DNA from 4 places in the Tardiphaga sp. 768_D3_N2_1 genome. Region 4 is predicted to be linked to each of the others. Evidence: predicted binding sites of a transcription regulator. Region 4 holds the regulator's gene; each other region holds the start of a gene.
What was found. Region 4 encodes PhoB, which activates phosphate uptake and scavenging genes when phosphate is short. Its sites were predicted from a motif close to TGTCATNNANCTGTCAT; they were not measured.

Region 1 (4,250 bases), 1.9 Mb from region 4:
GGCCACGAGGTCGTCGAGCACCACGATCTGCCGCACGCCCGGAATCTTCTTCGCCGCGCGGTCATCGACCTTGGCAACCTTGCCGCCGAACACCGGGCATTGCGCCAGCGTAGCGAATGTCATGCCAGGCAACATCGCGTCGATGCCATAGATCGTCTTGCCGTTGACCTTGTCCGGCGTGTCGAAGCGCTTCAGCGGCTTGCCGATCACCGAGAAGTCTTTCGGGTCCTTGAGCGCGACGTCCTTTGGAGGTGTGAGTTTGCTGGCGGCGTCGCACAACTCGCCATAGGACAGTTTACGCCCGCTGGCCGCATGCATCACTTGCCCGTTCGACGCCGTGCAGCTCGCGGGTTCAACTTGCCACTGTTCAGCTGCGGCTTGCACAAGCATGGCACGCGCGGTTGCGCCGGCATTGCGCAGCGGCTTCCAGAATGCGCGCACCGAAGTCGATCCGCCGGTCGCCTGGATGATGAAAATTGGATTTCCGTAGAGTTTGTCGCTGGGCGGCGCATGCTGCAGCGTGATCTGCGCATAATCTGCGTCGAGCTCTTCAGCGAGGATCATGGCGATGGCCGTATAGATGCCTTGCCCCATCTCGACTTGCGGCATCACCAGAGTGGTCTTGCCGCTGGTGTCGATCCGGATGAACGCGTTGGGCGCGAATTTACCCTCCGTCGTATCGGCAGGCTGCGTCGGCTCATTGGCCGCGCGTACCGGAAGATGGAAAGCGAGCATAAAGCCGCCGGCGAAGGCGCCAGCGAGCAGATTGCGCCGTGACAGGCCGGAAGGCTTGTTTGCAGGACCGGCCGCAACAAGCATGTTGTTTGCAAGTTTCATAGCCGACTCCTAGGTTTGCCGTTCGGAGGCAGCATGTTTGATGGCTTCACGCACCCGGACATAGGTGCCGCAGCGACAAATATTTCCGGCCATGGCGGCATCAATGTCAGAATCGTCGGGGGTCGGCGTAGAAGCGAGGAGCGCCGCCGCCGACATGATCTGTCCGGATTGGCAGTAGCCGCATTGAATGACTTCGAGATCGAGCCAGGCCTTCTGCACCTTGGCGCCGACTGGCGTGGCGCCGACGCCTTCGATGGTGGTGATCGCTCGCCCGCTCACCGCGCTGATCGGCAGCAGGCAGGAGCGCACAGCCTTGCCATCCACATGCACGGTACACGCACCGCAAAGCGCGACGCCGCAGCCAAATTTCGTGCCGGTCATGCCGAGAATGTCGCGCAGCACCCAGAGCAGGGGCATGTCGTCCGGTGCGTCGAACGTCTTCTGTTCGCCATTGATCGTGAGATTTGTCGCCATGGTGCCCCCATCGACCAACACCCACTGCGACGGAAGCGTCCACAACGCCCGTCAGAAGGTCGTTTGGAATGAGTATAAGCTTGCGATCATCATTTCAATAGAAGGAATATCGCAACTATGTGATGCGGGCGTGGTGTTTCAGCATTGGGCTGCAACTGCAGGCAATGACGCAACGTTCGCGAGCGTGCGATTACGGGCGTACAGGCGTTTTATTCAAAACGGAGGCGTTTTGTTCAAGGCACAACGTTGCCCGTCGGCAGGCCGCCATCCAAGGGCCGCCTGCCGCCGAGATGCTCAGTATTTTTCGGGCACATACATCTCGGCTGGTACCGGCGTGCGGTGATAGTCGGGATTGCGGACGCGCGCGGGCAGGATCACCGGCGGATGTTCGACATCCTGATAGCGGATCTGTTCGAGCAGGTGCGCGATGCAGTTCAGGCGTGCCTTCTTCTTGTCGACGGCCTGCACCACATGCCACGGGGCTTCCGGAATATGCGTATGTTCGAGCATCGCTTCCTTGGCCTTGGTGTATTGCTCCCAGCGGGTGCGCGCCTCAACGTCCATCGGGCTGAGCTTCCACTGCTTCAGCGGGTCGGCGATGCGCATCGAGAAGCGCAGGTGCTGCGCTTCGTCGGTGATCGAGAACCAGTATTTGATCAGAATGATGCCGGAGCGCACCAGCATGCGTTCGAATTCCGGCACCGAGCGAAAGAACTCCTGTACATCGTCCTCGGTGCAGAAACCCATTACGCGCTCGACGCCGGCGCGATTGTACCAGCTGCGATCGAACAGCACGATCTCGCCGCCGGCAGGCAGGTGCGAGACGTAACGCTGGAAGTACCACTGGGTGCGTTCGCGCTCATTCGGTGCGGGGAGGGCGGCAACGCGGCAGACGCGCGGATTGAGCCGTTGGGTGATCCGCTTGATCACGCCACCCTTGCCAGCGGAATCGCGACCCTCGAAGATCACCACGACCTTGAGCTTGTTCTGCTGCACCCAGCTCTGCAGCTTCACCAATTCACCCTGCAGGCGGAATAGTTCCTTGAAATAGAGGCGTCGCTCGATGGTCTCCGCCGGGCTGTGGTCGGACATTTCGTTGGTCAGGGCGTCGAGATGATCGTCATCGATCTCGAGCTCGAGTTCTTCGTCGAAGCCGTCCAGCATTTCTGCGCGAATGCGGTCGTGAATCGCTTGCGCGTCGTCGAGGGAATGTTCGGTCATGGCTGCTCCGCTGGTATCGAATGGGTCCACGGTTATGGACCGATGCAAATGTCAGCGGTGTGACACTGCCTCCCAACTTTATGGCGAGCGGTGAGAATGGCCCCCGACGGGTCTCGTCGCTGCTGTGTCGATGCAGGACGGGATACCGCAAGCTGAAATTCAACTACGCGTGATTGGCGCTGCCTTGAGGGCCAAGCGTGCGCATCTGAGGTCGCGGGGCTCATTGAGTTGGGCGCCGCTTTACTGATCGCCAGCACTACGAGCTGGACCGCGCAGGCCAAAGACGGGCATAGCGCTGCCAGCAAGCATCGACGGATCATGTCCTCTCACGCCCGGTATGAAGGAAGCGCCCCCGTCATGGTCTATCCCGGATTTGGTGCCGGCCCCGGTTCATATGGATACGGCGCGCCATACGGATATGGCGGCGGTTCATACGGCGGAGATGACAATGCGGAAGGCCGAACGAGCGGCGGCTAGGAGGGCTTGGCAGTTTTGGCCGCTAGCCCGCTCACAGACGGAATATGCGGCGCTGCGCCAGGTCTCAGGTGACAGCGCAGCGCCGTGTGCAAACTCAAATCATAATTTGTACGCCGTACGGAAGCCGCCCCAATGGCGTCCCTGTATGCGCACAGGCACGTCGATCTCGCGCATCATCACGGTCTGGCCATTGCCCATGTCGCGAGCATAGCTCTGGATCAGATAGGAGCGGGTGTTGCGACCGGCGGCCAATCCAGCCGGATCGTTGAAGATGCGGCGGTTGCGGCTGTTGGCAGTGTTCCAGGCGACGTCGCCGGGGCGCTGCGGCTTGGAATAGATGCTGTTATGCACCGGCAGATAGCCGTTGCGGTCGATCATGGCGCAGAACGCCATGCGGGAGTCTTTTGCCAGAAAGGCATCCTGGAATTCCGGCAGCGCGCGGTCGGCCCAGCCGAGAATCTTGGTCCGGTATTGTACCGGATTGGAGCCGGGGATCTCGACGTAGTTGTCATCGAACATGTCGTCGATGCTGATAGCACCGGATGCAATACCGTCGGCAAAGATCTTGTTGAGCACCGCGCCGGCATCAATGGCGCGGGTAACGAATTCGGTGTTTTCGTCATGAATTGCCCATAGCCGGTCTTCGATCCGGCTGATGAGATGGTTGTCGGGCGCGACGAACAGTGCCTGTGCCCCCGCGGGGGAATGTTCGGCAATGCGCAGGCGGCAGGGGCCGACCTCGCTCAGTTCGGCAGCAACGATGTCGTGCAATGGAAGCCGGTTCGCGTCTGGTCCGCCGATCAGGATGCCGTCCATCGAGATTTCATAGACCGGCGCGCTGATCTGGCCGGTGCGCGTCTGAAGATCGACATTGAGGTGACATGGCAGCTTTTCGCGTCGTCGCTCGTCTTCGCGCTCGCTTTGTTTAAGCAGCACTGCGCAACGCGACTTCAGCCGCGAGGCAAACATCGTCACGGCCTGACCGGCCAGCGCGACATGTTCGCCATGGGCGGCCGCTTCCTTTGCTGCGCTATCGATTTCCGCGGCGCTGTCGCCGACCGAGACGATGAATTGCGAGGCTGTGGCTGCGTTATGCGACATCTCGCTGGTTGTTGCGTTCTGCTCGGCGACCGCGCCGTTGACATTGGCAAAGACCGGGCGGATCGCGTCGATGGCTGTGGAGATGCGATGCACCGCGTCGACCGAACTCGCTGCGTCGCGCTGCAGGGTGTCGATCTTCT
Region 2 (4,250 bases), 190 kb from region 4:
GCTTGAGTGCCTTGCCGACCACGAACTTGGTCTGCGGCATCGGGCCTTCAGCGGCGTCGACGAGCACGATAACGCCGTCGACCATCGACAGGATGCGTTCGACTTCACCGCCGAAGTCGGCGTGGCCTGGGGTGTCGACGATGTTGATCTGGGTGTCTTCCCACAGCACCGAGGTACACTTGGCAAGAATGGTGATGCCACGTTCTTTTTCGAGATCGTTCGAATCCATCGCGCGTTCCTGCACGCGCTGATTGTCGCGATAGGTGCCGGACTGCTGCAGCAACTTGTCCACGAGGGTGGTTTTGCCGTGGTCAACGTGAGCGATGATAGCAATGTTGCGAAGTTTCATAGGTCTTCTTCTGTTTTACGGTCTGGGTGCCCTGATGCGGGTTCAACAAGACATGCTCGACAAAGGCCAGATCAATTAGAGTTGGGCCTTGCGCTCGAGCGCGTTCGATAACTGCCTCGTCTGAAAACGCGCTGGGGCAATCCCTCCAAAAGCAAACCCGGCCAGAAGGGGCCGGGTACTCGGACGCGTTGCGGCGCAATATAGGGGGAAATCGCCGAAAAACAATGCGAATCTGCCAAATGGTTAGCCCAATTTCGGGTCCAGAACGGTGGCCCAAAGGGCCGTATCGGCCCGATCCCGCAGGGTGACGGTCATTTGCCCGCTTTGGCCGTCGATTTTGACGTGGCCGAAGAACTGCATACCCGCAGACGGGGGTAAATTCTGCTTGTCAGGCCCCGGCGCCTTCACGAAACGGACCTCCGGACCAAAGGTATTGTCCAGCGCCGCCGGCCCGAAGGTTCCGGCGTGGAACGGCCCGGAGACAAACTCCCAAAACGGCTCGAAATCCTGAAACTGCGCCTTGTCCGGGTTGTAGTAATGCGCCGCCGTGTAATGCACGTCGGCGGTCAGCCAGACCGTGTTGCGAATGCCGGCCGATTTGATGAAGCGCAGGATATCGGCGATTTCCAGCTCGCGACCGCGCACCGGACCGTCGCCCTGCGCGATCGCCTCCGAGCCCGTCCTGTCGGCGGCATTGTCGTAGACGACGAGGCCGATCGGCATGTCGGAGGCGATGACTTTCCAGGTGGCCTTCGACGCCATCAAGGCGCGCTTTAGCCAGGCCATCTGCTCCGGCCCGATGAAATACGCCTCCGGACCATAGGTCTCCTGCAGGTTCGGGCCGTTGGGACCGCGATAGCTGCGCTCGTCCAGCATGAAGACCTCGAGATGAGGGCCGTAATTCAGCGTGCGATAGACGCGGCCGGGTTCGGCGGGATTGACCGAGATCGGATACATCTCGTGAAAGGCACGGGCGCCGCGCGCCGCCAGCAGCGTGATGTCGCGCTCCTTGTAAGACGACGGCAACTGCTTCGAGAGCGACCAGTTGTTGGTGACCTCGTGATCGTCCCACTGGCCGAAAATCGGCACCTGCGCATTGAAGACGCGAACATTGTCGTCCAGCAGATTGTATTTGTGCGCCGCGCGGAATTCATCGAGCGTCTCGGCGACCTTCGCTTTCTCCGGCACCGTGATGGTGTTCTTCCAGATCGTGCCATCGGGCAATTTGACTTCGGGCAGGATCGGGCCATCGGCGTAAATCGTGTCGCCGGAATGGATCAGGAAATCCGGATTATGCTTGCGCATGGTGGCATAGGTGACCATGCCGCCATCGTCGGCATTGATGCCCCAGCCCTGGCCTGCGACATCGCCGCCCCAGACAAAGGACACATCGCGGCGATCCGCCGGCGCGGTGCGAAAGCGGCCGATGACCGGTTCGCCGACGATTTCGGGGTGCGACAGATCGCGGAATTTGACGCGGTAGAAGATGTCCTGTCCCGCAGGCAGATTGTCGAGCAGCAGTTTTGCGGTGAAATCGGTTTCAGACAGCGCGGTGAGCGGCGGCAATGCGCGCGCATTCCTGAAAGAGTCCGTGGTCGCGACTTCGACCATCATCTGCGCCGGCCGATCGGCACGCGACCAGATCATGCCGCTGTTGATCCCGACATCGCCGGACTGCACGCCATGCGAGACGGCAGGACGATCGGCAGCGCGACTGAGATAGGGCATCGCCAGAAAGCTCGCACCGCTCGCTGCGGCGTAAGTCATGAAACGACGGCGAGAGAGGAATGCCATGGCGAACTCCTGATCCTGCTGGCTCTGGCACCAGTGGCTCTAGGCAGTTCGCTTGACGCTGCGATGACAGGTGATGCGCAATATCAACACCCGCCAAGGCAAGCTGCGAATGATTGGCAGCTTGATTGACACATTTGGAAATTTCACCTTAACGTGAACGTGACGGTTCCCTTCGGGGATCAAAAGGGAATGCGGTGAGGGGGATCCCCCGATTCCGCGGCTGCCCCCGCAACTGTAAGCGGCGAGCCTGCGCCAAGAGCCACTGGGTGTTCACCTGGGAAGGCGGCGACAGGCACCGACCCGCGAGCCAGGAGACCTGCCGCCAGTCGTGGTCACACGCGAGCACATTGGGCGGGGTGTCCTGGTGGAAGTCACACTGCCTGTTTGAAAGCGGCAGGACGACTTGGTTTGCGGTGACGTGCCACGTAACCGCGAGTCCCGTAGATGACCTCCGCTTCTCCCATCGCATCGAAGCAATTCAAAGCTCTTCTTTCCTCCGTCGCTCTTACTTGCCTGTTCTGGCCTGCTGAAAGCTGGTCGCAGGCTGCGCCGCGAAGCCAGACGCTCGATCCTGTTGTCGTTCAACCGTCGGCGACGCCTCAGCGCGCACGCCGCGCCACATCAGGCAACGCATCACGCGCTGCGCGCTCGCGGCAGCAGCGCAATGTCGCCGCCAATACCGGCGCGCCGGCTGCCACGCCGACAGGCCCTGTCTTTGCGGCGCCGACGCTCAACCTCACGGGCACCACATCCACCGGCAGCCGTCTCGGCCTCACGCGCTTGCAGACGCCGGCCAGCGTCGAGGTGATCTCCGCCGAGACCATGGCCGAACGCGGCCAGCAGAACGTACTCGATGCCGTGACGCAGAACGCCACCGGCTTCACCGCCATCGGCGACCCCGGCAATGGCGGCGTTGCCTTCTCGACCCGCGGCTTCGCCGGCAGCGGTTCGGTGATGTCGCTCTATGACGGCACGCGCCTCTACATCGGCGCCGGCACTGTGAACTTCCCGTTCGATACCTGGACCGCCGAGAAGATCGAAGTGCTGCGCGGCCCGGCGTCTGTGATGTATGGCGAAGGCGCCGTCGGTGGCGCCATCAACGTGATTTCAAAACTGCCGCTCTGGGTACCGCGTAATCAGGCCGAAATCTCGCTCGACAGCAACATGACGCGCCGCATTGCGGTCGACAGCGGCGGGCCCGTCAGCAAGGACGTTGCCTATCGCATCGCTGTTACCGGCAACATGTCCGATGGCTGGGTCGATCGCGACAACACCTCGAACATCGCACTGCACGCCGCCGCGCAGATCAAGCAGACCGAGGACGTCACCTGGACGATCTCGACCGACTATGGCGACCGACATCCGTCACGCTATTTCGGCACGCCGCTGATCAATAGCCAGCTGAATGAGGCGATCCGTTTCAAGAACTACAATGTCAGCGACAGCCAAATCCGCTATCAGGACAGCTGGAACCAGGTGAAGACCGAGTGGCAGGTCGCAGACGGCATCACCCTGCGCAACACGCTCTACTACATGTATGCGAAGCGGCACTGGAAGGAAGTCGAGACCTACGGCTACAATGCCGGCACCGGCCAGATCGATCGCAGCGACTATTTCGAGATCTTCCATACGCAGCAGCAGGTCGGCGACCGCATGGATGCCACCTTCGAGGGCCATCTGCTCGGCATGGTCAACACTTTCGTGGCAGGCTTCGATGTCAATCGCATCGACTTCAAGCACACCAACAACTCGCCCTATGGCGGCTTCTCGTCGGTGGACCCGTATAATTTCAACCCCGGCATCTTCGACAGCCCGGATGCGACGCGACCGGGCTACAACGCCACCGCCAATCAGTATGCGTTCTTCGCCGAGAACCGCTTGGCGGTGACCGAACAACTGTCGCTGATCGCAGGCGTCCGCCAGGATCAGCCGACCGTCTCGCGCACCGACTTCCGCAATCCCGCCAACAGCTACACGCGGGATTATTCGGCGACCTCCTGGCGCGTCGGCGCGGTCTATACGCCGATCCAGAACCTTGCTTTCTACGGCCAGTATTCTACTGCAGCGGATACAGTCGGCGGCCTGATCTCGGCGAGCAATGCCAATG
Region 3 (4,250 bases), 1.9 Mb from region 4:
CGATAACGGGCGCATGCTGGTAGTGCGCAAGCGCGGCACCGAGGCCTTCATGCAGCCGGGCGGCAAGCGTGACGCTGGCGAAGACGATCTGGCCGCGCTGGAACGCGAGATTAGCGAGGAGCTCGGTTGCCGGATGGTGCCAGGCTCCGCGCAAGCGCTTGGGCAGTTCAACAGTATTGCCGCCAATGAACCGGGATGGCAGGTGCAGGCGAGTGTCTATGCGGTGAAGGTCGATGGCGCGATCATGCCGCAGGCCGAGATTGCCGAAGCGCTCTGGATTGATCCGGCTGCACCGGAGGCCATCGTTTTGGCACCTTTGACGCGCGATCACGTGTTGCCGCTCGCATCTCACGGTTTTTCGCAATGACAGTCTCGACGACCTCCCATCTTGACGGCGCCATCGCCGACGGCTTGCATCGCATGCAGGTGCGCGTCTATTACGAAGACACGGATTTTTCCGGCATCGTCTATCACGCCAACTACCTGCGCTTCATGGAGCGCGGTCGCACGAACTATCTGCGGCTGCTCGGCGCCGATCAGCGCGCGCTGTTTGCCGAGGCCGAAAGCGAAGCGCCGGGTTTTGCGTTCGTGGTGCGTTCGATGCAGCTTGAGTTCCTCAAGCCGTCGCGGATGGACGATCTGCTGGAGATCGTGACGCGGCCGCTCGATGTGAAGGGTGCCTCGATCACGTTGCATCAGGAAGTGCGGCGCGGCGATGAGTTGTTGCTCGAAGCCAAGGTAAAGGTGGCTTTCGTGTCCGGCGGCCGCGCCAAGCCGATCCCGAAAGCGCTCCGGATCGCCATGAAGGCCGATCAGATTTAACAATCGTGCGATAGGCGAAACGGCATCGACTCCACATGCGGCAAGGCTACAATCCCCGGCACATCGCAAAGCCGAGGGTCCCATGTCGCGTCCACCGTTTCCGCCCTTCACCCGAGAAACCGCCGCCCAGAAGGCCCGCATGGCCGAAGACGCGTGGAATTCACGCGATCCGGTGAAAGTGTCGCTCGCCTATACCGAGGATTCGACCTGGCGCAATCGCGGCGAGTTCTTTCAGGGGCGCCCGGCGATCGTCGAATTCCTCACTCGTAAATGGGCGAAGGAGCACGAATACCGGCTGATCAAGGATCTGTGGGCATTCGACGGCAATCACATTGCCGTGCGCTTTCAATATGAATGGCACGACGACGCCGGCAACTGGCATCGCTCCTATGGCAATGAGCAGTGGGAATTTGATGAGGCCGGCCTGATGCGTCGCCGCGAGGCAAGCATCAACGATGTGGCCATTGCCGAGAAGGATCGCCGTTTCCTGTGGCCGGCGCCGGGGCCGCGTCCGGCGGATGTGCCGGGTCTTGGCACCGATCCGTTCTAACTAGAGCGAGCCGCTATCGACCACGAATTCGACGCGCTCGGCGACGAAACGTGAATGTGTGGCGCTCAGCGGGGTGCCGTCGGCATCCACATCGATGGAATCGACAATCAAGATCGGACGCCCGAGTGCGACACCAAGCCGTGTCGCATCGGTGGCATCGATGATCCCCGCGGTGACCCTCGTCGAGGCGCGGCGATAGTCCTTGATACCGTAATGCGCCAGCGCCTTGGTCATCGAGCGCACGCGCTCATAGACCTTGCCGAAATCGGGAAAGCGTTCGGCCGAGAGCCAGTTGGTGCCGACGCAGATAGGCGTCTTGTCAGCGAGGCGCAACGCCTCGATGCGGATCAGCGGAGCGCCGGCTTTGAGGCCAAGCTGCCTGGCGAGATCGCGTGTTGCCACATCGTCCCAGGCTCCGATCAACTGCGCTTGCGGCTCGCGCCCGCCGGCACCGGCAATTTCCGAGAAGCGTGTACGTGACCGCAAGGGATATGCAAGCTTGGGAGATTCCACATAGGTGCCGCTGCCGCGCTCGGCGCGCACCAGGCCGCGTTCGGCCAGGGTTGCGAGGGCGCGGCGCACCGTGTGGCGATTGACGCGGTAGATGTCAGCCAGTTCGGTCTCGCCGGGCAGCTTTTCGCCAGCGCCATAGCGGCCATCGGCGATGCCGCGCTCGATGCCGTCGGCGACGTGCCGCCACAATGCAACGCCTGTTGGCTTGTCCTGAATGGTCACAAAATCGGTCCCGGAATGATGTCGACCACGCATTAGCGAAAAATCGTGCCGCTGTCACGAAACGGTCATTGCCTCCGCCTATAAAGTTGTCTAGTAAACCATACAACTTGTTGAGCGACGGTGACATGACTTCATCCTCCCTGAACGACCAGCAGACCCGGCGCCGTGAGGCAATGGGGGTCCTTGGGCACTGCGCCACGGCGGATATCGCCGGATATCTCGATGCGGTCGCTGTTCCCGCCCATGAACAATTGCGTCAGCCGGAAAACGGCCTGGTGATGCTGCGTGGCCGGATCGGCGGCGATGGCGCGCCATTCAATCTCGGCGAGGCGACGGTGTCGCGTGCCGCTGTACGGCTCGCAAGCGGCGAGGTTGGCTTCGGTTACACGCTCGGCCGTGACGGTGCGAAAGCGCACCTGATCGCGCTCTGCGATGCGCTCATCCAGACCGCTAAATTTTCAGATGCTGTCGAAGCCCAGGTGCTGACCCCGCTGCGTGCGCGTGTCGTTGCGGATGTCAAGCGGAAAGCCGCAGAGACGGCGGCGACCAAAGTCGATTTCTATACGCTCGTGCGCGGGGAGGGCTGATCATGACGACAGTTGCGGAAATGCCGGCCGGTTTCGCGGACAAGGTGCTTGCGGCGCAATCGACCTTCCGTTCGGTGATGGATGCGATGGCGCGTCCGGGTACCGTGCAGCGCATTCAGGCTGTTTCGGGTGTACCCGCGCCGATGATGCGCGGCGCGGCCGCCATCGCGCTGACGCTGTTCGATCAGGATACGCCGGTCTGGCTCGATAGCAGGTTGGCGGCGACGATGGATGTCGCCAAGTGGATCAAGTTTCACACCAGCGCGCCCGTGATTGCAGATCCGGCGGTATGCGCCTTTGCCGTGGTGGCGGATCCCGCGGCGCTGCCGTCCTTCGAGCAGTTTGCATTCGGCTCCGGCGAATATCCGGATCGCTCCACCACGATCATTCTGCAGGTGGCGAGCCTGACTGAAGGCCCGGCCTATGAATTGCGTGGCCCCGGTATCGACGGTGCCACAATCCTGCGTGCTGCGATCGGCGTGCCGGACTTGCTGGATCGTCTTGCGCTGAATGCTTCACTGTTTCCGCGTGGTATCGATCTCGTGCTGGTGTCTGGCGAAGCCATCGTCGCGTTGCCCCGCACCACGCGCCTCGTCCCGAAGGAGGGCTGAGCATGTATGTTGCCGTCAAGGGTGGTGAACGTGCCATCGAAAATGCGCATCGTCTGCTGGCCCATGAGCGCCGGGGTGATCGTGCTGTGCCGGAAGTGTCGCTGGCGCAGATTTCCAATCAGCTCGGTCTCGCCGTCGATCGCGTGATGACCGAAGGCTCGCTCTATGACCGCGAGCTCGCGGCGCTGGCCATCAAGCAGGCGCGCGGCGACATGATCGAGGCGATCTTCCTGCTACGTGCCTTCCGCGCGACGCTACCGCGCTTCGGATCGAGCGAGCCCGTCGATACCTCGCAGATGCAGGTGCGTCGCCGCGTGTCCTCGACCTTCAAGGACATGCCGGGTGGTCAGGTTCTCGGCCCGACCTTCGACTACACGCATCGCCTGCTCGATCCCGAACTGACCGGCGAATCCTCACCCGAACAGCCGGTCACGATAAATGCAGAGCCGGGCGTGATGCCGCGCGTGATGGATATTCTCGGTCGTGACGGTTTGATCGAGGCCTCGCCCGCAGAAGATCCGGAGAAGCCGGTCGGAGATCTCACCCGCGACGCGTTGAGCTTCCCGGCGGATCGCGATCTGCGCCTCCAGAATCTGGCGCGGGGTGATGAGGGTTATCTTCTCGCGCTCGGTTATTCCACCCAGCGCGGCTATGGCCGCAGCCATCCGTTCGCCGGCGAAATTCGCCTCGGCGAAGTCGAGGTCGAATTCATGGCCGAGGATGTCGGTTTCGCGGTGCCGCTTGGGTCGATCACGCTGACCGAATGCCAGATGGTCAACCAGTTCAAGGGCTCGGACACCGAAGCGCCTTGCTTTACTCGCGGCTACGGTCTCGTCTTCGGCCAGAGCGAGCGCAAGGTGATGTCGATGGCGCTGGTGGATCGTGCGCTGCGCGCGCGCGAGCTCGGCGAGGACGTCAAGGCGCCGGCGCAGGACGAGGAATTCG
Region 4 (4,250 bases):
CAGCGGCGGCAGGAAGCGCACGACGTTGTCGCCCGCGCCAACCGTCAGCAGCTTCGCGTCACGCAATGCGGCCACGAGATCGCCCGCCGGCACGACGGCCTTGAGGCCGATCAGAAGACCTTCGCCGCGCACTTCGCTGAGCACGTCCGGATGGCTATCGACCACGCCCGCGAGTTTCTGTTTCAGCAGCAGGGACATCTTCTTCACGTGATCGAAGAAGCCGGGCTTCAGCATGATATCGAGCACGGAATTCGCAGCAGCGACCGCCAGCGGATTGCCGCCGAAGGTCGACCCATGCGAGCCGGGCGCCATGCCTTCGGCTGCAGCGGCCGTGACGAGGCACGCGCCGATCGGGAAGCCGCCGCCGAGCGCCTTGGCCAGCGACATCACATCCGGCGTCACGCCGATGCGCTGATAGGCAAACAGTTCGCCGGTGCGGCCCATGCCGGTCTGCACTTCGTCGAAAATCAAAAGGATGCCGTTCTCGTCGCAGATCTCGCGCAGCGCACGGAAGAATGCGTTGGCCGGCGCGCGTACGCCGCCCTCGCCCTGCAGCGGCTCAATGAGAATGCCGGCAGTGTTCGGGCCAACCGCCTTCTTTACGGCTTCGATATCGCCGAGCGGCAACTGGTCGAAGCCATCGAGCGGCTTGCCATAGCCTTCGAGATATTTCGCGGCACCCGTCGCGGCGAGCGTGCCGAGGGTCCGGCCATGGAACGCGCCTTCAAAGGTGATGATGCGCGTGCGCTCGGGATGGCCCTTGGAGAAATGATAGTGCCTGACGACCTTGATCGCGCATTCCATCGCTTCCGCGCCCGAATTGGCGAAGAACACGAAGTCGGCAAAGCTCTGTTCGCACAGCCGCGCGGCGAGGCGCTCACCGTCCGGGCTCTTGAACAGGTTCGACATGTGCCAGAGCTTGGTGGCCTGCTCCTGCAGCGCGGCGACCATATGCGGATGCGCATGACCGAGAGCGTTCACGGCAACGCCGCTGGTAAAATCGAGATAGCGCTCGCCATCGGTTCCAATCAGCCACGCGCCTTCACCGCGCTCGAAAGCGACATCCGCACGCGCGAAAACAGGCAGCAAGTGAGCCTGAGAGAGGGGCGAAGACGTTGCGTTGCTGGTCATAACCGTTCCGATCGAAAAGACTGCGGCCGCGTCGATGACAATTGTGCGAAATCGAACAACGGACCCTAGAAACGAAACGTGCCGCCCTTCTCGGGCGGCACGTGGGCATTATTCTATGTGTGCTGTGAAGACTGTCAACCGCGCACTGCGGCTTTCGAGTCACACGGAGTCGCAGAAAAAGCCGATTTTGCAGCTTTATTTGCAGAAGCATGTGGACGCGGCATGCCCGACTCTTGCGTGCGAGTCACGGCATATTGTAGCTTTTGCCTTGTCGGATACGACATCTCGTGCGGCGGTAGATCCTTTTGACACATCCAGTGCGGCGTAACAGCCGGACGCGAAATTCGCGCCCGGTGAGCGCTAAGGGATTCTGACCGCAGGGATTTTTGAAGTCTCAACTCGCAGCGCCGCCTGGTCAGGCCGGCGTTCACGAAGGGAAAACTGCGATGACGGTAATGACATGGACCGACGATCGCGTCGAACAGTTGAAGAAACTCTGGGAAGGCGGCCTCTCCGCCAGCCAGATCGCTGCGGAACTCGGCAACGTGACCCGCAACGCCGTGATCGGCAAGGTGCACCGTCTCGGCCTGTCCGGCCGCGCCAAGAGCCCCTCTTCGGCAGCTCCGCGGCAGCGCAAGGCGCGCCCGGCGCAGCAGATGGTACGCGTCGCCCGCCCGATGGCCCGCGGCAACACCGCGCTGGCCCATAATTACGAGGTCGAGGCCGAGCCCGATCCGATCGCCTATGACAATGTGGTGCCGATCAGCCAGCGCCTGTCGCTGGTCGAACTCAGCGACGCCACCTGCCACTGGCCAATCGGCGATCCGTCGAGCGCAGACTTCTACTTCTGCGGCGGCAAGGCCCTGACCGGCGCCCCTTATTGCGCGCATCACTCGCGCATCGCCTATCAGCCGGCAAGCGACCGCCGCCGCGCAGTACCGAAGCCGGCACGCTGAGCTGGAAGATATCTAAAGCAAATGAAAATGCCCGGTGATGAGCCGGGCATTTTTCGTTGGGGGCAGCAAGTGTGACCGAGAGACGCCTGAACCAAACTCAATGTCGTCCCCGCCTAGCACGCCGAAGGCGTGCGCGGGGCGGGGACCCATAACCACCGACTAAGTGGTTGGGGCGAGTATTCGCAGGCGTCCTGGATAGAGCCGAGAAGACGGAGGCTATGGGTCCCCGCCTTCGCGGGGACGACACAGCGTGTGTTGTTACTCCGCCGCCTTGTCGAAGCGGTCGTCCAGCGCGTAGCCGGCACCACGCACGGTGCGGATCGGATCCGGCTCGCCGGCGGGATTGAGCAGCTTGCGCAGGCGGCCGATATGCACGTCGACGGTGCGCTCGTCGATATAGATGTCGCGGCCCCAGACGCTGTCGAGCAACTGTTCGCGGCTGAACACGCGGCCCGGATGTTCCAGGAAGAACTCCAGCAGGCGATATTCGGTCGGACCGAGATCGATCGGGCGGCTTGAGCGCACGACGCGGCGCTTGTCACGGTCGAGTTCGATATCGCCAAACGCCAAGACGGTGGCGAGACGCTCGGGAGCTGCACGACGCAGCAGACCCTTCACGCGCGCCAGCAGCTCCGGCACCGAGAACGGCTTGACGATATAGTCGTCGGCGCCGGTGGCGAGACCGCGAACGCGTTCGCTCTCTTCGCCGCGCGCCGTCAGCATGATGATCGGCAGTGCCTTGGTTTCAGGCCGTGCGCGCAAACGGCGGCACAGTTCGATGCCGGACAGGCCCGGCAGCATCCAGTCGAGCACCACGAGATCCGGCACCCGCTCCTTCAAGCGGGTGTCGGCATCGTCGCCGCGAGCGACGGTTTCAACATCATAGCCTTCAGCGTCGAGGTTGTAGCGAAGAAGCGTCGTGAGGGCTTCCTCGTCCTCCACCACCAGAATGCGTGCATTCACAGCCATATGGTCAATATCCTCAGTGACGTCCGATAAGCCTTAAATCATGATCCTTGCGGGAAACCGGCTTCCGCTTTCCCGCATCATGCTTCAGGCCGTCGGCGTATTCGCGAATGTGGTCATGTCGCCCTTCGGGCGCTTGTCGAGGATCTGCTGGCCCTCGATCATGTAGAACACGGTTTCCGCAATGTTGGTGGCGTGGTCGCCGATCCGCTCGATGTTCTTGGCGCAGAACATCAGGTGGATACAGAACGAGATGTTACGCGGGTCTTCCATCATATAGGTGAGGAGTTCGCGGAACAGCGAGGTGCAGATCGCGTCGATTTCCTCGTCGCCCTTCCACACCGTCATGGCGGCGGGCAGATCGTGCGCGGCATAGGCGTCAAGCACGGCCTTGACCTGGGTGGTCACGAGGTCGGTCATGTGTTCGAGGCCGCGGATCAGCTTCAGCGGATGGAAGTCGCTGTCCAGTGCATTGACGCGCTTGCCGATGTTCTTGGAGAGATCGCCGATGCGCTCCAGATCGGTGGCGACGCGCAGCGCGCCGACGATCTCGCGCAGGTCGACAGCCATCGGCTGGCGCTTGGCGATGGTCAGCACGGCACGCTCTTCGATCGTGCGCTGCAACTGGTCGATCTCGGCGTCGGTGGCGACGACGCGCGCACCGAGCGCGACGTCTCGGCGGATCAACGCATCGACGGATTCGACGATCTGCCGTTCTGCGAGGCCACCCATCTCGGCGACGAGACGGGTCAGCTCCTGCAGATCGTCGTCGAAAGCCTTGGTGGTGTGTTCAAAAGCCATATCTAAATCCTCCCGCGAATATCGCGTCAGCCGAAGCGGCCGGTGATGTAATCCTGGGTGCGGCGATCGGTCGGCGACGTGAAGATCTTGTTGGTCTGATCGAACTCGATCAGCTCGCCGAGATACATGAAGGCCGTGGTGTCGGAGACGCGGGCCGCCTGCTGCATGTTATGGGTCACGATCGCGATCGTGTACTGATCCTTGAGCTCGTCGATCAGTTCCTCGATCTTCGCGGTCGAGATCGGATCCAGCGCCGAGCACGGCTCGTCGAACAGGATCACCTCCGGCCGCACCGCGATGGTGCGTGCGATGCACAGACGCTGCTGCTGACCGCCCGACAGGCTGAGGCCCGACGCGTTGAGCTTGTCCTTGACTTCGTTCCAGAGCGCACCGCCG

Region 1: ppk2 (polyphosphate kinase 2) is a predicted target of PhoB. The motif match lies at 2,581-2,597, and genes of this name have one in related genera.
Region 2: AB8A27_RS26270 (alkaline phosphatase D family protein) is a predicted target of PhoB. The motif match lies at 2,196-2,212, and genes of this name have one in related genera.
Region 3: phnG (phosphonate C-P lyase system protein PhnG) is a predicted target of PhoB. The motif match lies at 2,160-2,176, and genes of this name have one in related genera.

Annotation. Positions count from the first base shown of each region.
Region 1 is NZ_CP197245.1:3,840,304-3,844,553, reverse strand. Features, by position in the region: gene AB8A27_RS18100 (molybdopterin cofactor-binding domain-containing protein) at 1-837, opposite strand, end outside; gene AB8A27_RS18095 ((2Fe-2S)-binding protein) at 847-1,311, opposite strand; gene ppk2 (polyphosphate kinase 2) at 1,606-2,532, opposite strand; gene AB8A27_RS18085 (methyl-accepting chemotaxis protein) at 3,109-4,250, opposite strand, start outside.
Region 2 is NZ_CP197245.1:5,577,156-5,581,405, reverse strand. Features, by position in the region: gene typA (translational GTPase TypA) at 1-349, opposite strand, end outside; gene AB8A27_RS26270 (alkaline phosphatase D family protein) at 593-2,143, opposite strand; cobalamin riboswitch at 2,290-2,481, shown strand; gene AB8A27_RS26265 (TonB-dependent receptor) at 2,588-4,250, shown strand, end outside.
Region 3 is NZ_CP197245.1:3,831,510-3,835,759, reverse strand. Features, by position in the region: gene AB8A27_RS18055 (NUDIX hydrolase) at 1-367, shown strand, start outside; gene ybgC (tol-pal system-associated acyl-CoA thioesterase) at 364-822, shown strand; gene AB8A27_RS18045 (nuclear transport factor 2 family protein) at 905-1,372, shown strand; gene phnF (phosphonate metabolism transcriptional regulator PhnF) at 1,373-2,107, opposite strand; gene phnG (phosphonate C-P lyase system protein PhnG) at 2,233-2,694, shown strand; gene phnH (phosphonate C-P lyase system protein PhnH) at 2,697-3,305, shown strand; gene AB8A27_RS18025 (carbon-phosphorus lyase complex subunit PhnI) at 3,308-4,250, shown strand, end outside.
Region 4 is NZ_CP197245.1:5,763,439-5,767,688, reverse strand. Features, by position in the region: gene AB8A27_RS27090 (aspartate aminotransferase family protein) at 1-1,131, opposite strand, end outside; gene AB8A27_RS27085 (GcrA family cell cycle regulator) at 1,578-2,087, shown strand; gene phoB (phosphate regulon transcriptional regulator PhoB) at 2,346-3,050, opposite strand; gene phoU (phosphate signaling complex protein PhoU) at 3,141-3,854, opposite strand; gene pstB (phosphate ABC transporter ATP-binding protein PstB) at 3,881-4,250, opposite strand, start outside.